DNA from 3 places in the Isoalcanivorax pacificus W11-5 genome. Region 1 is predicted to be linked to each of the others. Evidence: predicted binding sites of a transcription regulator. Region 1 holds the regulator's gene; each other region holds the start of a gene.
The links. The regulator sigma-54, encoded in region 1, starts transcription at its own class of promoters, with help from an activator protein. The targets are predictions, from matches to a motif close to TGGCACNNNNNTTGCTNT.

Region 1 (9,795 bases):
CTGCTCAGTGCCACGCTGGCCCCCGGGGTGGATTACGCCGACCTGTATTTCCAGCACAGCCGCCACGAAGGCTGGGTGCTGGAAGACGGCGTGGTACGCGACGCCAGCTATAACCTTGAGCGCGGCACCGGCGTACGCGTCATCAGTGGTGACCGCACCGGCTTTGCCTACAGTGACGAGATCGCGCTGCCGGCGCTGGACCGGGCCACAGGGGCTGCGCGCGCCATCGCCCGCAGCGGCGGCCAGGGCACGGCACCGGCGTTGAAAGCGGTGACGGCACCGTCGCTGTATGGCGCCTTTGACCCGCTGGCCACCTGGCCGGCACAGCGTAAAGTGGCTTTCCTGGAACGGCTCGACAAGCTGGCGCGCAGCCTCGACCCGGCGGTGACCGAAGTCACGGTGTCGCTGAACGCGGTGCATGAGGTGATGCTGGTGGCCGCGACCGATGGCACGCTGGCAGCGGATGTGCGGCCACTGGTGCGGCTGGGCATTTCCGTGCAGGCGGAGCGCAATGGCCGGCGCGAGCGCGGCTCGTCCGGCGGTGGCGGCCGGGTTGATTACGACTGGCTCGAAGCCGGCGGCCGGGCCGAAGGCTGGGTGCGCGATGCAGTGCGCCAGGCGCTGGTGAACCTGGAGGCGCAGCCGGCGCCGGCCGGCACCATGCCGGTGGTGCTCGGCCCCGGCTGGCCGGGCGTGTTGTTGCATGAGGCTGTCGGTCACGGCCTGGAAGGAGACTTCAACCGCAAGGGCACCTCGATGTTTGCGCGCCGCATGGGCGAGCAGGTGGCCTCGAACCTGTGCACCGTGGTTGACGATGGCACCCTGCTGGGGCGCCGGGGCTCTCTCAATGTCGACGACGAAGGCACGCCGACCTCCTGCACGACGCTGATTGAAAACGGTCGTCTGGTCGGGCACATGCAGGACAAGCTCAACGCGCGCCTGACCGGGCAGCGCCTGACCGGCAACGGCCGTCGCGAATCCTATGCACACTTGCCGATGCCGCGCATGACCAACACCTACATGCTGCCGGGCAAGGATGATCCGGCTGACATCGTGGCGTCACTGGAACGCGGTATCTATGCCGTCAACTTTGGTGGCGGCCAGGTCGATATCACCTCCGGGCGTTTCGTGTTTTCCACCAGCGAAGCCTATCTGGTCGAGAAAGGCCGTATCGTTGCGCCGGTGCGCGGTGCCACGCTGATCGGCAGTGGTGCGGAAGTGATGCAGGCGATTTCCATGGTCGGCAACGATCTTGCACTGGATACCGGCATCGGTGTGTGCGGCAAGGAAGGCCAGTCCGTACCGGTGGGTGTTGGCCAGCCGACCTTGCGCATTGAAGCGCTCACGGTGGGCGGCACGGCGTAAATCCTGTTCTGAGGTAACCATGTCGAAGGTGGGTGAAGTCCTTGCGCGCATGCGTCTGTTCGATGGCATGAGCGAAGAAGATCTGCAGCAGGTGGAAAAGCTCGTATTCGTCAACCGCTTCAACGGCGGTGATGTGGTCTGCCGCGAAGGTGATCACAGCGATTTCATGTGCTTTGTGGTGCGTGGCAAGCTGGAAATCAGCAAGCGCGGTGCGGAAGGCAAGGATGTGGTGATCGCGCATCTGCGCGCGGGTGATTCACTCGGCGAAATGGCGCTGGTGGATCATGAACCGCGCTCCGCATCGGTGCAGGCCACGGAAGACAGCACCGTGATTGTGCTGACCCGCAAGGGCTTCGAGCACCTGCGCAAGCGGTCGCCAGGGGCGGCCAATGTGGTGCTGGAAAATATCGCGCGTTTGTTGAGCAGCAATTTGCGGCGCACGTCGGCGCAACTGGCGCAGTATATGTTGCCGTTGGGGTGATGTGCCGCCAGGCCTGCAGGGCCTGGACCGGGTGAGTGGCGCCGCTGGCGCTACCCACCAGTTGTCATGAAGCGCGCCGTCAATAGAGCGGTGCGTTACGCTCAAGCTCATTGAGATAGTTGTAGAACTTGCGTCGCTCGCGTTTGAATTTTTCTTTCGCCGCATTATCCGGTTCGACGCCTTCCGGAGCGCGGCTGGCCAGGTAGTTGCGCAGCAGGTTGCGCAGGTGCTGGCGATCGGCGGCGGCGTAGGTGGTCATGATTTCGTCGAGGACCGGTTGCGCGGCACGGGTGTCGGCGCAGGCATCCAGCCGTTCCATCCAGTCCAGCAGGCGCTTGTGGCGCAGTGGATCGGTGAGCGCGGCGAGGGCCTGCTGGATGGCGTCGCCGTCGGCGGTGCGCATCAGCTTGCCGACGTATTGCGCGTGCCGGCGCCGGGCCTCGTGGGAAGTGATGCGGCGGCTTTCGTCGATGGCGCGCAGCAGGGGTTCGTTCAGGGGGAGCCGGGCCAGTTCGGCCGGTTTCAGGTTCATCAACTGCTCGCCGACCTGCTGTAACGCGTCGACCTCGCGCTTGAGCTCGGATTTGCTGGGCAGTAGGTCGTCGCTATACTCGTCCATAACTTTCATTTTCTGCTGCGGTCGCTGGCCGCCAAGTTTACTTGCCCATGCCCATGAACGAAATGTCCATCTCCGCGACCACCCTTGCCCAGCCTGACGAAAGTGAGCTTGATACCCTGCGAGAGCGTGCCCGGCGGGTACTGGCCGAGGCCGAGCGCCAGGGAGCCACCGCCGCCGAGGTCGGCATCAGCGCCGGTCAGGGGCTGTCGGTGACGGTGCGCCTGGGCGAGATCGAAACGCTGGAATTCCACCGCGACCGCGCCGTCTCGGTCACCCTGTTCGTTGGCCAGCGCAAGGGCTCGGCCAGCAGCAGCGATGATTCCGAGGACAGCATCCGCGAAACTGTGGCAGCGGCACTGGCCATTGCCGGGCAGACCGGTGAGGACCCGCACAGTGGCCTGGCGGAGCCGGAACTGCTGGCCCAGGACATCCCGGACCTGGATTTGTGCCATGTATGGCCACTGACCCCCGCCGACGCCATTGAGCAAGCGCAGCAATGCGAGGCTGCCGGGCGCACCGACGAACGCATCGTCAATTCCGAGGGCGCCTCGGTGTCCAGTTCGGTCAGCGTGCGGGTCTACGCCAACAGCAACGGCTTTCTCGGTGCCTACGCCGGTTCCCACCACAGCCGCTCCTGTGTGCTGGTGGCCGAGCAGGACGACGCCATGCAGCGTGATTACTGGTACGACAGCCAGCGTGATCCGGCGGCGCTGATGGCGCCGGCGGAAGTAGGCCAGCGTGCCGCATCACGCACCCTCGCGCGGCTGGGTGCCGCGCGCCCTGCTACCGGGGAATATCCGGTGCTGTTCGCTCCGGAAGTGGCGCGCGGGCTGATCGGGCATTTCACCTCGGCGATCAGCGGCGGCGCCCTGTACCGGAAAGCGTCGTTCCTGCGTGACCGGCTTAACAGCCAGGTGTTCCCGGAATGGGTCACTATCGCCGAGCAACCACGGCTGCGCGGCGGTGCCGCCTCTGCGCCGTTTGACAGTGACGGCATCGCTACCCGCGATCAGGCGTTTGTCGAACAGGGCATGCTGGTGCGCTATGCGCTGGGCCTGTACGCCGCCCGCCGCCTGGGGCTTGCACCCACCGGCAACGGTGGCGGCGTGCGCAACCTGCGCATCACGCACGGTGACGAAGACCAGGCCGCATTGTGCCGCCGTATGGGCAACGGCATTCTGGTCACCGAGGTCATGGGGCAGGGAGTGAATCTGGTGACGGGGGATTATTCACGCGGCGCGTCCGGTTTCCGCGTTGAAAACGGCGAGATCTCCGAGCCGCTGGAAGAGTTCACCATCGCCGGTCATCTCGGTGACATGTTCGCCTCCCTGGTGGCCTCTGGCAGCGACGTGGACCAGCGCGGCCACATCCACTGCGGCAGCCTGCTGCTGGCACCGCTGAAAATTGCAGGAAGATAAAAGCAGCTTCATCAAAAAAACGGAGTTTTTTATGACCAACCCATATCAACAACCTTCAGCCGATCTGATGCCGGAAGGCACCGCCGGGGATCGACTGTTGCAGATCAATGCGCCGCGCAGCCGTGATATCGGGGCCGGCTGGCGCTGGTTCTCGGACGCCTGGCGGGTGTTCAAGAGTGCCTGGGGTACGATTTTGCTGGCGCTGCTGGTGGCCTGGTTGTTGTCGATGGCGGCGCAGTTTGTCCCGCTGCTGGGCATGTTCCTCGGCTTTCTGATTGCGCCGTTCCTGTCTGCCGGGCTGCTGGTGCTGTTGTACAAGGCAGATGAACAGCGTGGCCCCACGGTGGGGGATATCTTCACTCCGTTCAGTACGCATTTTGTACCGCTGCTGCTGGTGGGGCTGATTTACCTCGGGCTGTTCATCGGTGTGCTGATCATTGGCGGGGTTATCGGCTATCTGATGTTCGGCGATGCGCTTGCCGGCATGGCCGACAGTGTTGCCGGCATGGAGCAGGGTGTCATGCCGCCGGACATGGCGTGGATGAACATCGCATTGCTGGGTCTGATTGTGATGGCGCTGATGATCCCGGTCATGGCGGCTTTCTGGTTTGCGCCGGCGCTGGTGGTAATGGGCGACTACGGCCCGGGCCAGGCGCTCAAGGCCAGCCTGGTCGGCTGCCTGCGCAACATTCTGCCGATGCTCTGGTACAGCGTGATCATGGTGGTGTTGCTGGTGCTGGCGATGATTCCGGTGGGGCTGGGGTTGATCGTGCTGCTGCCGGTGCTGGTGGTGACCTATTACAGTTCGTTCCGCGATATCTACACCGACACGCTCTGAAAGAAAAACGGGAGGGAGCCACTCCCTCCCGTTATTGCTCCTCGTCGAAACGCCGCGCGAACAGGTCGCGCAATTCGTCCATTGCTTCGGCGGCATGCTCGCCCTGCACGATCACTTCCACGGTACTGCCGCAGCTGGCCGCCAGGGTCAGCAGGCCCATCATGTTTTTCGCATCCACTTCCCGATTGTTGAACCGTATGCGGATGCTGGCGTTGTAGCGTGACGCCACGCTGACCACCTTGGCCGACGCACGGGCGTGCAGGCCAAGGCGGTTGATGATATGCAGTTCGGCATGCAGGGCGTCGGGCACCTGGGGCTCCTTGAATAATGGATGAGCGGGACGGGCAACGGTTGCCGGTCACTCCAGTTGCAGGTGCCGTACCTGGGCCGGCCAGCCGGCCTTGCGCAGACGTTCGGCCAGATGTTCCACCAGGTACACGGACCGGTGGCGGCCACCGGTGCAGCCGATGGCCACGGTCATGTAGCTGCGGTCGTTGGCTTCATAACGCGGCAGCCAGCGCAGCAGCCAGTGTTCCAGGTCGTCCAGCAGTTGCGCACTGTCGGGCTGGGCGTCGAGGAAATCGATAATGGGAGGCTGGCGGCCGTCGAACGGCCGCAGCGCCGGGTCCCAGTGCGGGTTGGGCAGCATGCGCGCGTCGAACACCAGGTCGGCATCCGGCGGCACGCCGTTCTTGAAACCGAACGATTCCAGCAGCAGTGACAGCCGGCCTTCACGTTGCGCCACGCGCATGCGGATCAGGTTGCGCAGGCTGTGCGGGTCCAGGTGGCTGGTGTCCACCAGCAGGTCGGCGGCGCCCTGGATGCTGGCCAGCAATTCGCCTTCGTGTCCGATGGCTTCCGAGAGAGACATGTTCTGGTCGCTCAGCGGGTGCCGGCGGCGGGTGGCGCTGAAACGGTTGAGCAGGGTGTCGTGGTCGGCGTCGAGGTAGATGACTTCGCACGCCACGCCCTGTGCTTTCACCTGCGCCAGCAGTTCGGCGAAGCAGGGGAGCTGGCTGCGCAGGTTGCGTGCGTCAATGCCGACGGCGACGCGCTGGATATCGTGGTTTTCTTCGCGCAATTGCGTGGCCAGCGTCGGCAACAGGCCCAGCGGCAGGTTGTCGACACAGTAGAAGCCCAGGTCTTCCAGTGCCTGCAACGCGGTGGTCTTGCCCGATCCGGAGCGGCCGCTGAGGATCAGCAGTTTCATGCAGCAGTCTCCCGTGAACGCCGCACTGCGGCGGCTGACGACATACGGCAGTCAGGGTATCAGGAAGCGAGTTGCAGTTCTGCCTCGGAATCGACGGCGGTGCGATAAAGATGGCTGGCGGAATTGGCGCCACGCAGGCCGTCGCGGAAGCTTTGTTCGTTAAAGAGGGCGGCGAGGTGGCTGAGCGTCTTGAGGTGTTGTTCGGGGTTGTCTTCGGGGACCAGCAGCACGAACACCAGGTCCACCGGGCGGCCATCGACGGCATCGAAATCGATCGCTTCGTCGAGGCTGATCAGCATGCCGACCGGCTGCTGGCAGGAAGCCAGACGGCAATGGGGAATGGCGATGCCTTCCCCAATGCCGGTACTGCCAAGGCGCTCACGGGCAATCAGGGCTTCGAAGACCTGTTGCTCCCCCAGTTCCGGGTTGCCCTGTGCGGCAAGCTGGGCAACCTGATCCAGCAGGCGCTTTTTGCTGGCGCCATGCAGGTGATAGTGGGTTCTTTCCGGAGTGAGCAGTTCCCGTACGCGCATGATGGTGCCTGATCGAGTCGGTTAGTGGCCGTGGTTACGGTTGACCGACTTCTCCTTGTGTTTGAGGATCTGTCGGTCGAGTTTGTCAGTCAGCATGTCAATCGCGGCATACATGTCTTCCGCCTCGGCGGTGGCGAACACCTCGCCGCCTGCGATGCGGATGGTCGACTCCGCCTTGTGCGTCTTCGGCTCCGGCGACAGGATCACCTGGATACTGGTGATGTGGTCGAAGTGGCGCTCAAGGCGGTTGAATTTCTCGTTCACGTATTCACGCAGGGCGTCGGTGATATCCAGGTGATGGCCGCTGATATTGATCTGCATGGGCTGACTCCTGTACAAGCTGTGTGATCCGCCGTCCTGCGGGGCCGGAGTGTAGCCTGTTCCTGAGGCGCTTGGTACCGCTGACGCTCCTGAGGCGCTACACCAGCCGCTTGCGCTCGCTGGACGCCGGAATTCTCATCGCCTCCCGGTACTTGGCGACTGTGCGTCGTGCCACCTGAATCCCCTGTTCGTTGAGCAGGCTGGCAAGCCGGCTGTCGCTCAGCGGCTTGCGTGGACTCTCGGCGGCAATCAGCTTCTTAATGATGGCACGAATGGCGGTACTTGAACATTCGCCGCCGCCGTCCGTTCCCACATGGCTGGAAAAGAAGAATTTCAGTTCAAACATGCCCCGTGGCGTGAACATGTATTTCTGGCTGGTGACGCGGGAAATGGTCGATTCGTGCATCTCCACGGCGCTGGCGATGTCGGCCAGCACCAGCGGTTTCATGGCCTCTTCACCGTATTCGAAGAAGCCCTGCTGCACCTCGACGATGCGCGAGGCCACCTTGAGCAGTGTCTCGTTGCGACTTTGCAGGCTTTTCAGGAACCAGCGCGCTTCCTGTAACTGGGCGCGCAGGTAGCTGTTGTCCTCTTCGCGCTGGCTCTTGCCGGCCAGGCTGGCGTAGTGGCTGTTCAGGCGCACTTTGGGCAGGGCCTCGCCATTCAGTTCCACCAGCCAGCGGCGGCCGCGCCGGCGCACGATCACGTCCGGCACGATGTAGTCGCGTTCACCGCTGCTGATGCTGTCGCCGGGATGTGGATTGAGGCTGCGCAACAGACGGATCACCTCGATCATCTCGTCTTCGTTGACAGCCAGGTGCCGGCGCAGGGTGGCGAACTCGCGGCTTTCCAGCAGTGGCAGGTGACGGGTCAGGGTCAGCGCCTGCTCGCGCCAGAGGGTGTCTTCGGGCAACTGGCGCAACTGGATGGCCAGGCACTCGGCCAGGTCGCGGGCGGCCACGCCGGGTGGATCGAACTGCTGTACCCGGTGCAGCACGGCGATCACTTCGTCTTCTTCGGGGAAGCTGTCGTCGGGGGCGTCGTCGCCGAGCATCTGGCGGGTGGCCTCGGCGATGTCCTCCAGCGTGCTGGTCAGGTAACCACGGTCGTCCAGGGATTCGATGATGGCGTAGGCGATGGCGCGGTCGGCGTCGCTGATGACGGCCAGGTTGAGTTGCCAGAGCAGGTGTTCATCGAGGGAGGTGGTGCCGGCGGTGCGCTCTTCCCAGGCGTCCATGTCGTCGTCGCTGGCGCCCGCACCGGAGGATTCGGTGTACGGGTCTTCCCAGTCGGTGTCGACTTCACTGTCGAGCTGGGCCAGGGTCTCCGGGTCTTCGCCCGTGACTTCGGCCAGCTCCGTGTCGTCGCTGGTGTCCTGGTCGTAGGGGTCGTTCTCTTCCAGTTCCAGCAGCGGGTTGGTGTCCACCGCTTCCTGGATCTCCTGGCGCAGGTCAAGCGTCGACAACTGCAACAGGCGAATCGCCTGCTGTAGTTGTGGCGTCATGGTCAGGTGCTGACCTATCTGTATCTGCAGACCCGGTTTCATGCGGATTTGCACTGCCCCCGAAGTGGTACGAAACGAGGGGCAGCATAGCAACTAGCAATTTCCGTGCCCATTCTTGAAAAAAACAAGGGGAAGGGGTAGGGCGTTGATTTTGCACCGAAGTGGTGCATTGGCGGGTGGTGCGGAAGGTGTGCGGGGGCTGCCGGCTCAAAAACAAAAGCTCGTAGCCCGCCGCTCGCAGCTCCCTGGCTGCACGCCCGGCGGGCGTGCTTCAAAGCCTGAAATCGGCGCCGAGGTAAACGTCGCGCACCTTCTGGTTGGCCAGGATGGTGTCGGCATCGCCGGCGGCGATGATGTGGCCTTCGCTGACGATGTAGGCGGTGTCGCAGATATCCAGTGTCTCGCGCACGTTGTGGTCGGTGATCAGGACGCCGATGCCACGGTCGCGCAGGTGGCGGATGATGCCCTTGATGTCGTTCACGGAGATCGGATCAACACCGGCGAAGGGTTCATCCAGCAGGATGAAGTGCGGATCGGTGGCCAGGCCACGGGCGATCTCGGCGCGGCGGCGTTCGCCACCGGAGAGGCTCATGCCCAGGCTGTCGCGCAGGTGGGTGATGTGGAATTCCTGCAACAGCTCTTCCATGCGCTGTTCGCGCGCACGCTTGTCCAGGTCCTTGCGGGTTTCCAGGATGGCCATGATGTTGTCGGCCACGGACAGGCGGCGGAAGATGCTGGCTTCCTGCGGCAGGTAGCCGATGCCGCGCCGGGCGCGGCCGTGCATCGGCAGGGCGGTGATATTGTCGCTGTTGATGGTGATGTAGCCGGCGTCCGGCGGCACCAGGCCAACGATCATATAAAAGCAGGTGGTCTTGCCGGCCCCGTTCGGGCCGAGCAGGCCGACCACCTGGCCGGCTTCCACCTGTAACGAGACGTCTTCGATGACACGGCGTCCCTTGTAGCTTTTTGCCAGGTTGTGGGCACTGAGCAGATTCACTGCGTTCCCTCTTCCGTGGGTGTGTTGTCGCCGCTGCTGCCCTGGGTATCACCGGCCGGGATCACCAGGCGCACGCGCTGGTCACCGCCGCCGCTGGCTTCCACGTTGCGGGTGCCCAGGTCGTAGAGCACGCTGGCGCCCTCGAAGGTGCGGCCTTCGTGACGGATGTAGGCATCTTCGGTCAGGGTGATCGTCTGGGCGGCCACATCATAAATGAGGGTGCGACCGCGTGCGTCCAGGGCGTCACCCTCGCGCAGGCGCACCGGCGTACCGGTGGCTTCGACCCGCTGTAGCGCGCCGTCTTTCAGGCGCAGTTCGATGCGCTCGGCATTGACCCGGCGATTGCCCTGCACCAGTTCGGCGTTGCCCTCATAGATGCCGATGCCGTCCTGCTGGCGGAATTCGGCGCGGTCGGCAGTCACTGTGACTTCGCCCTGCGGCGGCGCTGCGGAGGCGGCCAGGGGCAGTAACAAGGCCAGCAGCAGGTCAGGACGCAGGCATCTCATAAC
Region 2 (9,795 bases), 640 kb from region 1:
CCCACTGGCGCAGGGATTTTTCCCAGTTGCCGCTGACTTCCTGACGGGTTTCCTGCTGGCTCAGTTCCGGCGGCAGATCATCCACCAGCACCTCGCGCCCGGTGGCCATCACGGTCAGCCAGCGACAGGTGTTTTCCAGTTGCCGCACATTGCCCGGCCAGGGCAGTGACGCCAGATAACGCTCGGTGTCCGGGTGCAGGGATTTGGTTTCCACTTCCAGCTCACGCGCGGCGCGTTGCAGGAAGTAACGGGCCAGGCGCGGAATATCCTCGCGGCGCTCGGCCAGTTTCGGAATATGGATGCGGATGACGTTCAGGCGGTGGAACAGATCCTCGCGGAAATCGCCATCTTTCACCAGCCGCTCAAGGTTCTGGTGGGTGGCCGCGATGATGCGTACGTCCACCTTGATCGGCGTAGTGCCGCCGACACGATAGAACTCCCCTTCCTGCAACACGCGCAGCAGACGGGTCTGCGCTTCAAGTGGCATGTCGCCGATTTCATCCAGAAACAGGGTGCCACCGTTGGCCTGCTCGAAGCGGCCGATACGCTGGCTGTTGGCGCCGGTGAAGGCGCCTTTTTCGTGGCCGAACAGTTCCGACTCGATCAGGTCTTTCGGAATCGCCGCCATGTTCAGCGCCACGAACGCCTTCTCGCGCCGCACCGAGTGCCGGTGCAGCGCGTGCGCCACCAGCTCTTTACCGGTACCGGACTGGCCGTTGATCAGCACGGTGACATTGGAGTGCGACAGCCGGCCGATGGCACGGAAAACTTCCTGCATGGCGGGCGCTTCGCCGATGATTTCCGCCGGCGGCTCGTTGCTTTCCTCCACCGGGCCGCCACGCGCCTCGGCACGATGGCGCACGGCGCGCTTCACCAGCGCCACGGCTTCATCCACATCAAAGGGTTTCGGCAGGTATTCGAACGCGCCGCCCTGGTAGGACGCCACGGCGGAATCCAGATCCGAGTGCGCGGTCATGATGATCACCGGCAGATCAGGATGCTTGCGTTGCAGCATTTTCAGCATGCGCAGGCCATCGGTGCCCGGCATGCGCACATCCGAGATCACCACGTCCGGCTCGCTGCCGCCTTCTTCCAGCGCGTTCAGCGCTTCATCGGCGTCCTCAAAGCAGACGGTGTTGAACCCTTCCTGGCCCAGCGCCTTGTCCAGCACCCACCGAATCGAACGGTCATCGTCGATAACCCAGACTTTGGCTGTCATGGTGATTCACTCTCTCCTTCGGTGCCCGTGATGTGTTCCATGGGCAATAACAGGCTGAACACCGTGCGACCGGCGGTGCTCTCGCATTCGATCATTCCCTGATGCTGACTGATGATGGACTGGGCGATGGACAGGCCCAGCCCGGAGCCATTGGCACGGCCACTGACCATCGGGTAGAACAGCGTCTCGCGCAGTTCTTCCGGAATGCCGGGGCCGTTGTCCTGTATATCGATGCGCGCAATAAGACGATGCCGCTGCGCGCCGATGGTGAATTGCCGCTGCACCCGGGTACGGAAAATCACCGTGGCGTCGGGCATATTCGCTTCCGTGAGCGCCTGCACGGCGTTGCGCGCCAGGTTCAGGATCACCTGGATAAGCTGGTCACGGTCGGCCGGAATCTCCGGCAGGCTGATGTCGTAGTCGCGCTGCACGCGCACGCCTTCCGGGTGTTCGGCAAGGATCAGTTGCCGCACATGCTCCAGGCATTCATGAATGTTCAGGGAGCGGAAATTCGGCAGCCGGCGCGGGCCGAGCATGCGGTCCGCCAGTGCCCGCAGGCGGTCGGCTTCGTCGATGATGACACGGGTGTATTCAGCGAGGTCGGGGGCGGGCAGGGCCCGTTCGAGCAGTTGCGCGGCACCGCGGATGCCGCCAAGCGGGTTCTTGATCTCGTGGGCCACACCGCGCACCAGCGCCCGTGTGGCCTGATGGGCATGTACGAGCGCTTCCTCCCGCGCGATGCGCAACAGACGATCCAGCGGCTGCAACTCCATCAGCAGCGACGGCGACCGGCCCGGCTCGGCCAGTTGCGCCACCGAATAGTCCACGGTCAGTTCCTGTCCTGGTGCAAACTGCAGCCGGGCTTCCCGCCGGGTGAACGGATGGCCCTCTTCAATGCACCGGATCAGTGCAGCCTGGGCATCCGGGTCGTCGAAAAAGCATTCCGGCAACGGCTGGCCCACGGCCCGCTGCGCACTGGTAGAGAGCAGCATTTCCGCCGCCGGGTTGAGATAGCGCAGGCGCAAATCCTGGTCGAGCAGCAACACCGCCGTGCTGAGGTGATCCAGCAAGCGCTTGTGAAGCTGATGATCCAGAGGGGTCGGTTTCGCCATGCCTGAGCCAAAGCAAGTTTCAGGCCATCCAGTGCACGGCGGGAAAAACCCTGTATACCGGCCTTTCCCTGTCGGCGACGGGTGGATGCACAGGCAGGCAGCATAACGCATGCACCATTATTGTGCACAGCGTGCACCAGCATCAGTTCGTATCGGGCACCCAGGGGAGCAACTGCACCAGACCAGTCCGTTTTTCGTCCTTGTCCTTGTCACGCCGGGCACCAGGACCGAGCAGGACACTGTGGCGATGAACGTAGATGGTCACTGTGTCGGATTCCTTCAGCACCTCACCGTCGGCGTCCAGCACCTGGGCGCGCAGTGCGTGGGTGCCCCGCTCCGGCCAGGTCAGCACCAGCTCGTCCAGCGGCTGGTCATTATCCAGCACCCGCAGGCTATGCCCGGACTGCAGTGGCGGTGCCAGATTTACCTGTACCGGGATCGGCTCATGCGGGTTCTGAAAGGTCTGCTCGTGGCTTGGCGAGACGATCTCCAGCGTTGAATAACCCGCGGCGACCGGCGCGGGCGGGGCCTGCTCACGCGGCGCGCGCGCTGGTGGCGCCGGCATGCTGTTTGGCTGGCGCGGCCGGATTTCCTGCGCCTGCGCGCCCTCCGGCGGCGTGTCGGTGAAGATCACCCGGCCCTGTTCATCCCGCATGCGGTAAATGCGATTGGCGGGCGCCTCCGGTACCGGCTCCGCCTGGCTGTCCGGGTCCGTGGGTTGGGTCTGGGTGTCAACCTGCAGCTGGGCCTGGGCCGGCGCCAGCAGCGCCCCTGACAGCAAGGCCAGCAGCGAGGTCAGTAAGATGCGCGGATAAGCCATGCGAGAAACTCCGTGGTCGTCCCGTCGATTGTGCGACGCCGCCGGACGGAAAACAAAGGCGGCAGCCATGCACCGGTCACGGAAACGAAAAGAGCCCCGAGAGGGGGCTCTTTCAGGCTGCTGACAAACCTCGGCAGCCATTCTTCTACTAAAAAATTATCCACCCAGGGCAAAGAGTCGCTGTTTTTCTGGTGATAGCCTCCACTTGCATAGCCATAGGGCTGCAACCTGGAATGCGACCACCCACTTTTATATCGCCTCGAAGAGGTGATTCATAAAAACAGGGGTTTGTCCTCAGTCTGAAAGAGCCCCGAGAGGGGGCTCTTTTCGACGTGCGAAGACCGGGAGGTCTTACACGGAGTAGTACATGTCGAACTCGACCGGGTGCGGGGTCATGTTCAGGCGCTCGATGTCCTGGCGCTTGAGTTCGATGTAGGCGTCGAGCATGTCCTTGGAGAACACGTCGCCTTTGAGCAGGAACTCGTGATCGGCTTCCAGCTCGTCCAGCGCCATGGTCAGGGTGTGCGCCACGGTCGGGATGCTCTTCGCTTCCTCGGCCGGCAGGTCGTACAGGTCCTTGTCCATCGCTTCGCCCGGGTGGATCTTGTTCTGGATACCGTCCAGGCCCGCCATCAGCAGTGCCGCGAAACACAGGTACGGGTTGGCGGCCGGGTCCGGGAAACGGGTTTCGATACGACGGCCTTTCGGGTTCGGCACGAACGGAATCCGGATCGAGGCAGAACGGTTGCGGGCAGAGTAGGCCAGCATCACCGGCGCTTCGAAGCCCGGCACCAGACGCTTGTAGGAGTTGGTGGACGGGTTGGTCAGCGCGTTCAGGGCGCGGGCGTGCTTGATGATGCCGCCAATGTAGTACAGCGCCATCTCAGACAGGCCACCGTAGACGTCGCCGGCAAACAGGTTCTTGCCGTCTTTGCTCAGGGACTGGTGCACGTGCATGCCCGAGCCGTTGTCGCCGATCAGCGGCTTCGGCATGAAGGTCGCCGTTTTGCCGTAAGCGTGCGCCACGTTGTGGATGCAGTATTTCAGGATCTGGACTTCGTCAGCCTTGCGGGTCAGGGTGGCCGCGCCAACACCGATCTCGCACTGGCCAGCGGTGGCCACTTCGTGGTGGTGCACTTCAACGCGCAGTTCCATCTGTTCCATGGCCGCACACATGGCTGCACGCAGGTCGTGCAGGCTGTCCACCGGCGGTACCGGGAAGTAACCGCCTTTCACGCGCGGGCGGTGACCGATGTTGTTCTTGTCGAAGTCTTCGCCGGCAACCCAGGCGGCTTCTTCAGAGTAGATTTCATAGGACTGGGCGTTCATGGCGGAATTCCACTTCACGCCATCGAATACGAAGAATTCCGGCTCCGGACCAAACAGCGCGGTGTCCGCGATGCCGGTGGATTTCAGATATTCTTCAGCGCGCTGCGCGATGGAGCGCGGGTCGCGGTCGTAGCCCTGCATGGTGGTCGGCTCGACGATGTTGCAACGCAGGTTGACCGTGGCCACGTCGGTGAACGGGTCAATCACGGCGGAATCGTCGTCCGGCATCAGGATCATGTCGGATTCGTTGATGCCCTTCCAGCCGGAGATGGAAGAACCGTCGAACATCTTGCCGTCCTGGAAGAAATCGTCATCGACGTCTGCGGCCGGGTAGGTAACGTGCTGTTCCTTACCGCGGCTGTCGGTGAAGCGCAGGTCCACCCACTTGACGTCATTCTCTTTGATCAGTTTCAGAGTCTTTGCAGACATGGTGAAGCGTCCTCCTGGAACAGCGTGAAATGTGACCGGCCCGGTAGTCTGCTCCGGACAGGTGGTGAGACAAACTCGTGATGTATTCGTTGTGTCACGGCGCAGGCGCCGGACGTCCTTGCCCACAGAGTGAGCAAAATGCATGCCACGTCACAGATGCCCTGAAATCAAGCACATAGACCTGACCAATGCCGCACCTTGCACAGATATGGTGCACTGAAATCGCTAACGCACCATTTTTGTGCAAATCCTTGCCGCAAAACCCGTTTATGCCCCTTCGCGCACCACCTGAAGCTGCACGAAGACAATGCCGTCACGACGTCCGCTCTCCAATACCCGATGCCCGTTGATCCGCGCCCAGGCGGGCACATCATTGAGCACTCCCGGGTCGGTGGCAAGCACTTCCAGCACGTCGCCATGAGCCAGTTCGCGCACCCGGTTCTGGGTCTTGATCACGGGTAATGGACACAGCAACCGGCACGCATTCAGTTCATAGTCAGCCATGCCCGCTTACCCCAGATACCAGTCTTTCGGCACCTGCTCGGTGGTGAGCGGTTTCACCGTCAGCAACTGCGACACGCCGCCCGGACGGTTGTACTGCACGGACACCGCCTCTGCCTCGCGCCCCTGTGAGAAACGCGCCACGATAGCCGCCGCCAGTTCGGCTTCCGCTGCATCAGCAAACTCGCCGTCCACCAGCGTCAGCGGGCCACCGTGGCTGACCGGCTCCAGGCTCGGGAACTGGTAGCGATAGCCCTCCAGGAAATTCCCCTCGCCCTCTTCGCGGCTGATGATCAGCTTGAAATGCGGGCGCGGACGCAGGTGCCGGCCCACTTTCAGCAGCATGATGTCGTCCAGCTCATAGTCACGCTTGCGGCGGGCCTGCCAGAGGTCGACCAGCTTGTTCGAATAGGCTTCGTCGGTCAGGAAGCAGCAGCCGCCGGCAGGCTGGGCAAAGTCATCCAGCCCGAACGCTTCGGCCAGCGCAATCTGCGGCTTGCGGTTACGGCCGCTGAAACCGTACAGGCGCTCGCGGTCCACCCAGCCCTCACGCTCGGGCAGCGTCGGCTCCAGATTGCGCGCCGACAGCGGGCGCAGCAGCCGGTCCTCGGCGCCGGACTCCCGCGCGATCACCGGCATGGTCCACTTCTTCTGGGATTTCGGCCGCTGGCCCACCACCTCGCCGGTGATGATGAAATCAAACCCCGGCTCACCCTGGCTGCTCTGGGCATCGGCCAGCTCGCGGGCCTTGTCCAGCATCAGCGCGGCCTTGCCGACCATGAAGATCTTGCAGTCCAGGCAGGGGTTCATGTGGGCGCCATAGCCGTAGCGCGGCTTGAGCACCACATCCTTGTATTCGTCCGAGATATCAATGATGTGCAGCTTGATCCCGAGCTGCTCGGCCACCCACAGCGCATTGTTGCGCTTGGGCTTCTTGCGGTCGCGCTCGCGGATGGCGTGGGTGTGCCCCTCGACGCAGAAGCCGGTAAAGAAATTGACGCCCTCGACCTCGATGCCCTGGGCCTGGATCACCTTCACCGCCAGCATCGAATCCAGCCCGCCGGAGACCAGCGCCAGCGCGCGGCGACGGGGGGCAACGGCAGATTGTGCGGTGTGTGGTGCAGCGGACATGGCAATACTCGGCGACCGGCCAAACGCCGGATCGGCGGGGGCGTTGAATCAGGGCCGCCGAGTATAGCAAAGCCGCCGGGCTTACCCCAGTGGCGACATCAGGCACACCGCCGGTCAGCGACGCTGGCGGTAAATTGGAAGGGGTGGCCAAGTACCTGGCTGATCCCAGCGCCATGCCGCGCCGAGAGGCTGTATCAGCCATTGCCCAGGCGGCAGTAGGGCGGCTTGCCCAGATGTGACAACCCGGCCCTGCTCAGGCGGGGCCAATATCAATGATGTCACAATGTCATCATTGATATGGTCGGGCCTATTATTGACCATGCCTTTTTTTGGATAGGAAGGAGAGGTTGGGGTGAAAAGTTGGCTCGCCATTTTATGTTTAGGTGTTCTTTCCGCTTGTTCTGGCATGGTTCCAGTTCCCGTCAGTGAACAAGAAAGAAACTTTGAGCAAGTTGTCGCCGTGGAGGGAATGGATAAAGATGCTATTTATGTTGGCCTGCGTTCTTGGATTGCGGAAAATTTTAGGTCGGCCAAATCAGTAATAGAATATGAAAATCAGGACGATGGTATATTAATCGGTAACGGTGTCATTCCATACCCGTGCAAAGGCATTTCATGCTTGGCAAAGTCAGAATGGACCCATCCATTTACCATGAAGATTGAGGTTAGGGATCAGAGGTTCAGGGTAACCTATTCGAATATTAACTTGGCGTGGCCAGCAAGTTACAACAATGGTATAGCCTCACCAGCACGAAATGCTCCAATTCATAACAAGTCAGATATGGATGGAGCAAAGGCAGAGCTAACGCAACTAACAGAATCAATGCGGTCATCATTATCTTCTGGGGCGAAATCTAATGATTGGTGAGATTTCTCGGAGGATAACGATTTTTTTATTGATATTATGCGGTTTTGCCACAGCCTCCGGTTGTGCTAGAGGTCCCACATGGGAAGCGGTAAGTTCGTATGACGAATTTTCTGATAAGACTACCGTGATGGTGACTACCGGGGACTGGCCACAACCCGGAAGCCGGACTTTCTCATACGGGATGATTTATCCGGTCATCATGAAGACCGTCGAAGGGTTGGCGGTCGGTTTCATGTCAGGAGGCCAATTCAAGGTCCCTGTTGGTGCCGTACAGATGCGTGTTGATGGAAATGAAGCAATTATGGTTACGCCGGAAAATACGCCGAACATCAGCGAGATAGAGGCATGGTTTGCGCCTTTTATCGTTGATATCCCAGGTTTAGATAACGATGCGATCAACAATGCCCAGAAAGTTGCGGTTGAGAATGCCATGAGGATGTCTCAGCCATACACATTGGTTGTTGGAGATGAGGCGGATCGTATCCTTGATCAGATGCTTTCGGGACAAAACCTGATCTATCGGCAGATACTGGTAAACCAGCCAAATCCATCTACGGGGCGAGTTCCACTGGATCAGTCGCTGTCAGAAGCTTTAAGAAAGGCCGGACTCATCAATTGAGGGAAAATGAGGGGATTTTATGTCTCTTATCAAATGTCCTGAGTGCAGCAGAGAAGTAAGCAATAAAGCTGCGGCATGCCCTGGTTGCGGCGCCCCGATGGCTGGCGGACCACTGCAAACGCAGGTCCGGCGCGGAAATCAGAGGTCGGCATTCCGTCAGGCAGTTGGCAGTGCCATCGGGACTTTTTCTGTTATTGCTGCATTTCCGGTAGGCATGGCTACTGACTTTCAGTCAGGAATTTGGACGGCCGTGATCGGGTGCGCCATTGGGGTTGCGGTTGCTTATTTATAGAGAAAAAAGGGCTTGAGCCGGCACGCCAAGGTAACGAGCAGCAACTTCATGGCAACCATCAAGGAAATCTTGATAGTTACCGAAGACAAAAGTGAAAATGCCCCATGCAAACCGAGGAGGGGTCATGCGACACACGGTAATTATGATGGCAATGATGGTATTCTGTGCCTGGAGCGCTTCTGCGTCGGCCTCTGAGCTCGGAGATTCTGCTTCGGATAGGGCCACATATGCTCTTACACCTGAGATGGAAGAGACTGCCCGCTCAAGAGTCGGCGAAAAGCTTAGGGATGAAGAGTCTGCCAGATATTACAATTTGCGGGGCATGGGCAAAGAGGCCGATGGGAGCGTTGTTTGTGGCGAAGTTAACGCAAAGAATGCTTATGGCGCATATGTCGGAAGAAGGAAATTCGCCGTAATGCCTAGCAGGGTGATTATTTGGAGTGATGGATCTGACTGGGACGCGCAGGACTCAAGGAAGTGGATTCAGATGATCTGCGGAAGCTAGTTGACATCAAATGATGACGCCTTTTAGTATACTGACCAGACGCCCCCATTACGCCCGGACCAAAAATCCGGGCGTTTTGCGTTTCTGAGGGCTTAGCTCTACCATTGAGGGATGGCGAGGCTGTCAGCCGGTGGGAGCCGGTAAACACTACAAAACCGCACTGCATATGCAGACCAAACGCGGACAAAAGTCGGACAGAGTCATGGCCCCGGTTCTCCGGGGCTTTTTCGTTCCTGAGGCCTTGTTTCCGGTCCTTCCCCGCCACCCTCGCCGGGCCTCAGTTGGAGCCGCGCACGCTCCCTGCCGTAAGGCCCAGCCGTTCCCCGATCCGGCTGCGAATCAGATGCGTCATGCTGGGAGGCAGTGACCCGGCGCCAAATTCCTGACCTGAGGTATTCCATGAGTGCGATTTTGTTCGTAGGGCTGACGCTGGGCGTTGCCCTGGGGCTGATCTGGTGGAGATTCGGGTCATTTGAGGCTGCAATCAACTATTTCCGGACCCAGAGAGGCCGGAAGGTCGCCCACGGCATCCTGGCTTTTGTCGGCGTTGCTGTGCTGGCGGTTGGTCTGGCTCAGTGCGCCAGCGCCGGAGAGCGTGGCCAGTGGTTCGCCTGGGGCGAGGTATACCTGGGCATTGACCGGCAGATGCGGGGCGACCGCTCGCCGCAGTGCATGGACGATGGGCCGGATAACCGGCTGACCAGCAACGGCGGCTTTCGGGCCAACGTCTATCAGTCCGGCGACGGCCGCATGGCACTGAACGGCAAATACACGCACCACAGTTGCGCGTTCAACACCGACCGCAATCTGTACGACGCCCTGGGCGTAGAGCTGACTTACCGGCTCTGGTAAATCGTTTTTCTCCATGGGATGGGAGTGCCCGTCCGCCGGAGCGTTTAATTCACCCAAGCCCGCCATAGAGCGGGCTTTTTGTTGGGGAAGCAACCAATGCCGGACAACCCGAACACCT
Region 3 (9,795 bases), 390 kb from region 1:
CTTTCCTCGATATGCGCACGCAGCATCATCTGTGCCTCATCGGCACGGCGCTGCATGATTGCCCTGAGCACCTTCCCGTGCTCGAGATAGGTGGCCTCGACCCGCGGTGGCTTGGTGAAATCCAGCCGCCGGATAATGCGGATCTTTTCGCTGATCTCACGGTGAATGCGTGCCATCTCGTCATTGCCAGCGGCTTCCACCAGCATTTCGTGGAAGCGCTCGTCCAGCGCCGACAGGCTGCTCATGTCGGTCAGCCGTTCGCTGGCCGGCACCAGCCAGATGCGCTTGAGATCCTCAAGCTGTACTGCACCCTGCTCCTGTTCGCACAGGCGTTTGACGGCGGCGGTTTCCAGAATGGTGCGCACGTCGTACAGGTTCTCGAAGTACTCGAAATTGAATGGCCGCACGCGCCATCCGTTGCGGTAGAGCACCTCGACATAGCTTTCGCGTTGCAGGCGGAACAACGCCTCACGTACCGGCGTGCGGCTCACTCCCATTCGGTCGGCCACGTCGCTTTCAGTAAAACGGTCGCCCGGCAGCAGACGAAAGTCGAAAATGTCCTGCTTGAGCTTGTGATAGATACCTTCCGCCAGATTTCCCGCACGTCCTGTTGCGCGGCTTCCCTGGTGCTGATTACCTGACAGCTCTATCATCATCCCGCCCCGGTTTACGCCGCCACGCTCTCGGCAATCACGAGCAGAGGATCGCCCGCCTGGATCACCCGGCCTTCTTCGCAGTGCACCGTATGAATCACGCCATCCGATGGCGCATGTACCGCGAATTCCATTTTCATCGCCTCGATCACCAGCAGAGGATCGCCTGCCTTGACAGCGTGACCAGGTTGCACCAGCAGCTTCCAGACGTTGCCGCTGATGTCCGCTGACACCAGCTCGCCACCGGCCAGATCGTCTTCGCTGAGCGCGGCATTGCGTTCACGGCCATGGATTTCGTCCAGCGCTGCGTCTTCCTGCCAGAGCGCCACTTCGGCGTCGAAAGCTGCTTTCTGCCTGGCACGAAACTCGACCAGCTCGGGTTCGATGCTGTCCAGGAAGCGCTGGTACTCACCCAGATCGAATACTTCCTCCTGGATATCAAGCGTCATCTGCCCTTCGCGGAAGGCCTCCCGCATCTGCATCAGTTCGTCTTCGGTGACCGGGTAGAAGCGCACCTGGTCAAAAAAGCGCAACAGCCAGGGCTTGCCATCGATGAACACTTCGTTCTTCAGGAATTTGTTCCAGATCGGCAGAGTGCGGCCAATCAACTGATAGCCGCCCGGCGAGTCCATGCCATAGATGCACATGTACACACCACCGATACCCACCGTGCCTTCCGCCGTGTAGGTGCGCGCCGGGTTGTACTTCGATGTCAGCAAGCGATGACGCGGGTCGACAGGCACGGCGCAGGGCGCCCCCAGATAGACATCGCCCAGGCCCAGCACCATATAGCTGGTCTCGTAAACGATCTCCCGAACCTGCTCAATGCTGTCGAGGCCATTGATGCGGCGGATGAATTCGACGTTGCTCGGCAGCCAGGGCGCCTTGTCCCGGACCGACTGGCGATAGCGCGCCACCGCATCCAGCGTGGCAGAATCCTCGAAGGCCAATGGCAGATGAATGACGCGTGTCGGCACTTTCATTTCGCCGACTGGCGGCAATGCTGTTTCCACAGCCAGCAGCGCTTCGATCAGCGCGCGCTGCGGCAGTACACGACTGTCGTAGTTCACCTGCAGGGAACGCACACCCGGGGACAGTTCCAGAATGCCGTCGACCGGATTGGCATTCAGTGCTTCCATCAGCGCGTGGATGCGAAACCGCACGGGCAGATCGAGAACGTTCGGACCGTACTCGATCAGCACATAACGATCCCCCGCCTGGCGATACGCCACGGCGGGGCAGCCGTCACGTGCCGGTAATTCAGCAAGCACCGTCTCGGACACCGTGCCCTCCGGCACACAACCCAGCCCGCTCTCCGCCGCCGCTGCCACCGGCGACAGCGCGGCAATCGACGCATCCTGCGCGAGCTCCATTGCCCGGGCTTCATCGAACCCGATACGGCGGAAGCGAATGCGATCTCCCGGTTTCACCTGGCCGACTTTCCACAACTCGGCCTTGCAGATGGTGACCGGGCAGACAAACCCGCCGAGGCTGGGTCCGTCACGCGTCAGAATGACCGGCATGTCACCGGTAAAATTGATGCTGCCGATCGCGTACTCGCAATCGTGGATGTTTGAAGGATGCAACCCGGCTTCACCACCATCGCTGCGGGTCCAGGTGGGCTTGGGGCCCATCAGGCGTATGCCGAGACGATTGGAGTTGTAGTGCACCGCCCAGTCCGTCTCGAAGAACGTCTCGATGGATTCGCTCTGGAAAAAATCCGGTGCGCCGTGTGGGCCGTACAGCACCGCGATATCCCAGTGATCACCGTACTGGGGCACCAGCGCCTCGTCAGCCGCCGCAGGTTCAGCCGTGGCCGGCGTGCCCCGGACAAGCTCCAGGAGATCCCCGCCGCGCAGGGGGCGGCCACCGTGGCCACCGAACTGCCCCAGTGCGAAGGTGGATTTACTGCCCAGATATTCGGGGACATCAATGCCGCCGCGCACGGCGAAATAGGTACGGCAACCGCTGACCGCCCTGCCCACACGCAGCACCTGCCCGGCCTTGACCGCCAACGGTTTCCAGAACACCACCGGCACATCGTCCAGCGTCGCGTCGGTCTGCGCGCCGGTCAGCGCAACCGTGGTGTCGCAATGAAAGCGCAGCGTTGGGCCGATCAGAGTGCACTCCAGCCCCGCCGCATCGTCGCCATTGCCAACAATTCGATTGGCAAGACGGAAGGCGTAGTCATCCATGGGGCCGGATGGCGGCACACCGATATGCCAGTAGCCTTCGCGTCCCGGATAGTCCTGCACGGTGGTGTAGGTACCAGGGGCGACCACTTCCACCGCCTCCGGCGAAAAGGCAAAACTGTCCAGATAACGTGTCGAAAACTGACCTTTGCAGAAGTCGTCTGTCGCAATAATGGCGCGCAGATACGCCAGGTTGGTGGTGATGCCACACAGTCGTGTGGCCTCCAGTGCCTGAGCCAGGCGTTTTACTGCCTGCGCACGGTCCGCCCCCTGCACCATCAGTTTCGCCACCATCGGATCATAGTGTGGCGACACTTCCGTGCCGGTGCTGACCCAGCCGTCCACCCGCACATCCGCCGGGAAGAAGACTTCTGTCAGCAGCCCCGGCGACGGTTGAAAATTGCGTACCGGATCTTCGGCATAAAGGCGCACCTCAATGGCCGCGCCCTGCGGCACGATATGCAGGCCCGCAAGGTCCGGTGGCGAGCCGGCGGCAGTGCGCAACATCCATTCCACCAGGTCCACACCAGTGACCATTTCGGTGATGCCATGCTCCACCTGCAGACGGGTGTTCACTTCCAGGAAATAGAACTCGTCACGCTGGCCGTCGTAGATGAACTCTACCGTGCCGGCAGACTGGTAACTGACCGACTCACCAAGCCGCACTGCGGCATCCAGCAGTTTCTCCCGCGTCGCGGCTGGCAGGCCCGGCGCCGGCGTTTCCTCGATCACTTTTTGATTGCGGCGCTGGATGGAGCAATCCCGCTCGCCCAGGGCGATTACCTTGCCGAGGCCATCGCCGAAGATCTGTACTTCGATGTGGCGCGCCTGGTCAACGAAACGCTCGAGGAACACACCACTGTCGCTGAAGAAATTCTTGCCCAGCCGCTGCACCGACTCAAAGGCATCGCTGAGCGCCTGATCGCTGTCGCAGCGGGTCAGACCGATACCGCCGCCCCCCGCTGTGCTTTTCAGCATCACCGGGTAACCGATCCCCTCGGCCGCTTCCAGTGCCTGCTCGACCGATGTCAGCAGCGCAGTCCCGGGCGCCAGCGGCACGCCTGCCTGCTCGGCCAGCGCACGCGCTTCGTGTTTCAGCCCGAAGTTTCGCATCTGCATCGGTGTCGGCCCGACAAACACGAGACCGGCCTGCGCACAGGCTTCGGCGAAACCGGCATTTTCCGACAGGAATCCGTAACCGGGAATAATTGCTTGCGCGCCGGTGCTTTTCGCCGCTTCGATGATACGTTCGCCCACCAGATAACTTTCTGAGGGCGCCGCACCGCCAATGGCAACCGCCTCATCTGCTTCCAGCACATGCAGGGCGTTGCGGTCGGCATCGGAGTACACCGCCACACTCGCCACCCCCAGTTTCTTCAGGGTGCGGATAATGCGTACAGCGATTTCGCCCCGGTTTGCGATCAATACTTTGCTGAACATGCTACTCACCCCGCCCTGTTATCCATCGCCGGCGCCGTGTTCCCGGTGACGCTGGCCATATAGGCACGCCAGCCGCCGAATGTGGTGATGTCCTGCGCGGCAGCCCGCGCCCAGTCTTCACAGATAAAGCCCTTCACTTCGCGTCCGTCCGCGAGCGTGATCGTGCCGATCCCCAGTGGCGCCGGAATCATCTGCACAAAGGAGCCGAACGCCGCGACGGGCACGTCCCACAACTCCACCTGAATGGCCGCGCCGGCTCCCAGTTTCATCAGGCCTGGCTTTGGCGGCACTGTGCCGGCCAGAGCAAACAGGCGGTAATCCGCGGAGGTCATGGTGCTTTCCACGAAGCGCGCATCACGTTCGGTGAGTTGGTGGTTCAGCGGCATGCCGGAGAGGTGTGCGCCGACGACGGCCAGACGCACATAGCGTGCAGAGGGCTCTGTCCCGGGGGACGTCATCGCGGGTAGCGGCTGTCCTGTTGCGCCTCGGGTCCAGTCCAGTTGCTCTTGCCAGCGACGCGCAAAATGCAACAGGGCAAAGTCTCGCCACGCGGCGGCGATCAGTGTGATGCCGGCCGGTAAACCGTCCTGCCGAAACACGCCGGGCAGCGCCAGCGCGCACATATCGAGCAGATTGACGAAGTTGGTATAGGTCCCGAGGCGGGAGTTGAGCCGCACCGGATCACGGCGGATATCTTCGATGCGATAATGAGTTGGCGCGGTCGGCACCAGCAGGGCGTCCACATTCGAGAGCAGTTCGTCGGCCTGCTGCTTGATGGCTGCACGGCGGTATTCGGCACGGAAATAATCGGCAGCGGTGGGCTGCTTGCCTCGAGCGACAATGCCTGCCACCACAGGATCCAGCCCCGCCACGTCGTCAGCCACGGCCTGCCCGACGGCGACGTACCGCTCCGCGAGCCAGGGGCCGTCGTACAGCAATGCAGCAATTTCCAGTAGCGGCGCAAAATCGGTCGGCACCAGCGTTGCGCCAAGTGCCTCCAGTTTCTGGCAACTTTCCTGAAAGGCTTTCTCCGCCGCTGCATCTCCGAACCAGTCCGGCGTCATCGGTACGGCAAAGCGCGGCTTTGCCGGCAATTGATCGAACCGGATTTCTGCCGATGACCGTCGTGAGTAGGGGTCCCCCTTGTCCTCGGCCACCAGCAGATTCAGCACGTATTCCGCGTCGCAGACATCCAGGGCGAATACCGACAGGCAATCCAGCGAACGGCAGGCCGGCACTACCCCACGGGCACTCACCGCACCCCGTGTCGGCTTTACGCCGACGAGATTGTTGAAGCCTGCAGGCACACGTCCGGAACCCGCCGTGTCCGTTCCCAGGCTGAACGGCACGCTGCCCTCTGCAACCGCCACCGCCGAACCGGAGCTGGAACCGCCGGAGATGTAGGCAGGATTGAACGCGTTGCGCACTTCACCGTACGGAGAACGTGTCCCCACCAGCCCGGTGGCGAACTGATCAAGATTGGTCTTGCCCATCACGATCGCGCCGGCGTCCAGCAGCCTCTGCACACCGGGCGCAGTGCTGGCGGGCTGATAACCGAAACCCGGGCAGCCCGCCGTCGTGGTCCAGCCCGCGACATCGACATTGTCTTTGACCGCAAACGGCACACCGTACAGCGGCAACCCCGAAATATCCCCGCCCGCAGCCTCCAGCTTCACCGCCAGATCGGTAAGCTGTCGTGCCAACTGACTGTCCGTGGCCACACTGATCCAGACCGGATTGTCACTGGTGCGCAGTTTTTCGACCAACGCCCCCAGCAACGCCTGCGGTGTGCTGCGGCCTTCTGCGTAGGCCGCCAGCCAGTCCCTTATCGTCCACCCGTACACGGTTATGAGCACCTTCTTGTACACAAGTTTGAGTGCTAGAAGTGCAAGGGGTGTGCCAGCCTACGGATGTGACGACAAAGACAGGATAACTTGCTGAAATATTTCGGGGTTCTGGAGTGGCGTACCGGACAGGACGCACCGACCTGGCCGGTGCGGCACGCAGGCGGTGCCTTCTGACGAAGCAGGCCGCACCAGGTTGGCGCGGCCTGCTTCAGATTGAACAAAGACGGTGCGCGACCTCCGTCTCATTCTTCTTCGTGCAGAATCACCTCTTCCGCAGGCAGCACAACCGGCCCCGGGTCCATGGTTTTCTGCGCAGCCACTTCATCAGGCTCACCGACCAGGACGATTGCCGACAATACCCGGGCCGTCTCACGCCCGTCGACTTTCACCCGGCAATGCAGATGCAGGTAGTAACGCCCCGCCGGCATGGCGTCCAGCGATACGGGAATCTCGTAGTATTCCCCCGCCGCAAGGTCAAAATGCATGACAGGCATGTCGTTCATGAGCAGCCCCCGACCTGGCGTGAGCGTGACAGTCATCTCACCCGCGTCATAGCCGCTGTCGAGACGAAGGCTCAGGGTTTCTGCGCCAGCGCCGGACAACCTGTACAACGGCCCGTCGCTTAGCGATACCGCCGCGCCACCTTTACCTACACTGCGTTCGACGGTTGTTTTCGCCAGATCCTGATGTCGATGCCCGGCATCGCAGGCCGGCAGCAGCAGTACGGCGAACAGCGCAGATAGCGCGGCAAAACGTGACATATATCCTCTCCCGCTCAACATTTCTCTGGCTACTGCATCAGGCTGACGGCAAAACAATGCTCCAGTGGCAAGGGTTCGCCCCAGTAGGCCATTGATGCGTCATACACGTTCAGCACATACTCGCCTGCCGGCAGGCCTACCGTCAGTTGCTCCACATCGCCTTCGCTTCCCTCTCCCGAAAACACCATCCGGCCTGCGTGATACACCACCACATCCGGATCCGTCACCCGCGCAGACCCGTCGACTTTCTCGACCAACAGGGTGTAAGCCGCAGACTGCGGGACGCTCAAGTACAGGAACGCTTCTGCACCAAGACCGTTATAGGTACCAAACCGGGACGTGATGCACACTTCCGCCGGCTCACCATTCGCTATCAACGGCTTGTACAGTGGCAGCGCTCCGGGATAGTCACCGTTATTGGTTTCTCCGGCACCCAGATGGCCGCGCCCATGCACGTTGTTTTCGGTCAGCAGGAGATCCAGCATCGCGCCCCACTGCGGAAACAGGACCATTTGTGACTCGGCATAGGAAAACAGTGTGGCAAGTCCTGCGCTCTCCCGGAATTCGTCACTGAACAGGGGCTGCAGCACAGGTGACAAGGCCCCACTGTTCTCGTGAAAACGGTATACAACGCTGCCGACTGAACCCTCGCTGTACCAACCAATACTTTCCTGTTCAACAGCGCGCACATCGTTGCGAAACCCCCACGCCTGTGCCCCGCCACTGCTGTCATGGTAAATCGGGTCCGCCAGCGCGATACCTGCCAGCGCGTTGGCCAGCCCTTCAGAGAATGCGACCCGTGGATCCAGCCGGTCAGCACGCGTGTGCGCACCACCCAGCGAATCATCCCGTGACAGGGCCGACTGCAGGAAATGGGTCCACTCGTGGAGCACGACATGGCGGTCATACTCATCCGTATCCACGTCTTCCGAGCCCAGCAGGTAAATCAGATGTGTGTCGGTTTCCGGAACGTACTGGTAGAAACTGGTCCCGATTTCCACCAGCGACAGCTCTCCCCCGGCGGGCACATTATCGATGCTCCAACGCACCTCCAGATAAGGCAGCGCCGGAATGTCGCCCGCAGAGGCCAGATGCCGAACGCCTTGATGAAAGGTATCGAGAATCGCAAACGGCGCCGCCGCGCGAACCGAGGCATAGGAGGCACCATCCCACCCCGATGCTGCATGCAGATTCCGTTGCGTCGGCCTGCGCCCTGTGCTGACCAGGCTTCCGTCCAGCACATACAGCCGGTTATCCCGCACATTGTCTGTCACACGCACATGCCATGCCGGTGCCTCCGTCAGCATCATTTCGGATGCGACACGCACCTTTACCATGCTGTCTGCTGGCGCCATGAACTGATAGTGGCCGGTTTCGTCACTCAGTGTGGTTGCCAGGATCTCTCCTCTCGCATCCAGGAGCTCAACCCGCACATGGCGCACAGGTCGCCGCTCGATACGTTCATAATCCAGGCCGTTATCCGCCTCTTTCTCTGGCACAAAATCGAAAGTAATAAAGCCGTGCAACTGCACAGACTCCACCACCGGAACAGAAACACCCCCTGAGCCACCCCCGCATGCGGAGAGCAGACAGACAAACAGCAGAGCGACACGACCTGAGCACATAGTGAATGAGCGTTATTGTGTGATTTTTTTGGCTTTATGAGCCCCCTGAAAGGCATGAGGCACTAAATATCAAGAGGACGCAAGGACCTGCGCAAGCTAAAGGGTGCACTCCGTGACAGGGCTTTTTTTGGGCTTGCGCGCTCAGGTCGTTGTGGTGCGGACTTGGTGCCTGTGTAACCATCCCCTAAAATCGGTGCATGCGTAATTAGAGTTCTCCGACCTACAATGAGGCAAACGGAGAACGACATGAAGAAATCACGGTACAGCGAGTCACAGATCGTCAAGATTCTGAAGGAGGTCGAGGGCGGTCGCCTGGTCAAGGAAGTGTGTCGGGAGTACGGCATCTCCGATGCGACCTACTACAACTGGAAATCCAAGTACGGCGGAATGGAAGCCTCTGATGTGAAGCGCCTCAAGGAGCTTGAAGAGGAAAACCGCCGACTGAAGCAGATGTACGCCGAGCTGAGTCTGGATCACAAACTGCTGAAGGATGTGATCGAAAAAAAGCTGTAAAGCCAGCCGTTCGACGAGAACTGGTGAATTACCTGAAGCAGGCGCATGGTGTCAGCATCCGCAGAGCCTGCCGAATTGCTGGCATCAGCGACTCTGTGTACCGGTATCGGCCGGATACCTCCCGGGATGAACCGGTGATTGCTGCGCTTCAGAGCGCGACTGAACGCTATCCCGCCTATGGTTTCAGCAAACTGTTCAAGGTGCTGCGACGCTGGGGACACGGGTGGAATCACAAGCGGGTACATCGGCTGTATTGTGCGCTCAACCTGAACAAACGACGACGGGGCAAAAAACGACTCCCGACACGAAATCCGGAGCCATTAAGCGTACCAGCGACCGTCAATAGATGTTGGTCCATGGATTTCATGAGCGACAGTCTGTTCTGTGGTCGCCGCTTCCGTACCTTCAACGTAGTGGACGACCTCAACCGCGAGGTACTGGCTATTGAGGTTGATCTGAACCTACCAGCTCCGAGGGTCATACGGGTTCTGGAACGCATCATCGCTTGGCGAGGCTACCCGGCCAAACTACGCATGGATAACGGCCCGGAATTCATCTCGATCGCCTTGGCAGACTGGGCCGAGCAACACGGCATTGCGTTGGAATTTATCAAACCCGGGACACCCACTCAGAACTCGTATGTTGAGCGTTTCAATCGAACTTATCGGGACGAGATCCTGAACATGTATGTCTTCCGGAACCTCACCGAGGTGAGAGAACTGACCGAGTCATGGATGACAGAATACAACGATGAGCGCCCACAC

Region 2: the regulator sigma-54 is predicted to act here: its motif matches at 5,040-5,057, upstream of glnA (glutamate--ammonia ligase).
Region 3: the regulator sigma-54 is predicted to act here: its motif matches at 6,170-6,187, upstream of atzF (allophanate hydrolase).

What each region holds. Positions count from the first base shown of each region.
Region 1 is NZ_CP004387.1:960,219-970,013, forward strand. It holds gene tldD (metalloprotease TldD) at 1-1,365, shown strand, start outside; gene S7S_RS04525 (cyclic nucleotide-binding domain-containing protein) at 1,385-1,846, shown strand; gene yjgA (ribosome biogenesis factor YjgA) at 1,926-2,465, opposite strand; gene pmbA (metalloprotease PmbA) at 2,528-3,883, shown strand; gene S7S_RS18755 (BPSS1780 family membrane protein) at 3,915-4,721, shown strand; gene S7S_RS04545 (HPr family phosphocarrier protein) at 4,753-5,031, opposite strand; gene rapZ (RNase adapter RapZ) at 5,080-5,931, opposite strand; gene ptsN (PTS IIA-like nitrogen regulatory protein PtsN) at 5,991-6,464, opposite strand; gene hpf (ribosome hibernation-promoting factor, HPF/YfiA family) at 6,486-6,785, opposite strand; gene S7S_RS04565 (RNA polymerase factor sigma-54) at 6,883-8,331, opposite strand; gene lptB (LPS export ABC transporter ATP-binding protein) at 8,561-9,286, opposite strand; gene lptA (lipopolysaccharide transport periplasmic protein LptA) at 9,283-9,792, opposite strand; gene lptC (LPS export ABC transporter periplasmic protein LptC) at 9,773-9,795, opposite strand, start outside.
Region 2 is NZ_CP004387.1:315,940-325,734, reverse strand. It holds gene glnG (nitrogen regulation protein NR(I)) at 1-1,219, opposite strand, end outside; gene glnL (nitrogen regulation protein NR(II)) at 1,216-2,331, opposite strand; gene S7S_RS01560 (DUF4124 domain-containing protein) at 2,474-3,151, opposite strand; gene glnA (glutamate--ammonia ligase) at 3,503-4,909, opposite strand; gene S7S_RS01550 (sulfurtransferase TusA family protein) at 5,177-5,413, opposite strand; gene S7S_RS01545 (tRNA (5-methylaminomethyl-2-thiouridylate)-methyltransferase) at 5,420-6,541, opposite strand; gene S7S_RS19050 (DUF4468 domain-containing protein) at 6,894-7,409, shown strand; gene S7S_RS01540 (hypothetical protein) at 7,399-8,028, shown strand; gene S7S_RS01535 (hypothetical protein) at 8,445-8,825, shown strand; gene S7S_RS01530 (hypothetical protein) at 9,225-9,677, shown strand.
Region 3 is NZ_CP004387.1:575,022-584,816, reverse strand. It holds gene S7S_RS02720 (GntR family transcriptional regulator) at 1-656, opposite strand, end outside; gene uca (urea carboxylase) at 668-4,285, opposite strand; gene atzF (allophanate hydrolase) at 4,291-6,129, opposite strand; gene S7S_RS02705 (hypothetical protein) at 6,375-6,893, opposite strand; gene S7S_RS02700 (hypothetical protein) at 6,923-8,425, opposite strand; one part of gene S7S_RS02690 (IS3 family transposase) at 8,765-9,026, shown strand; one part of gene S7S_RS02690 (IS3 family transposase) at 9,026-9,795, shown strand, end outside.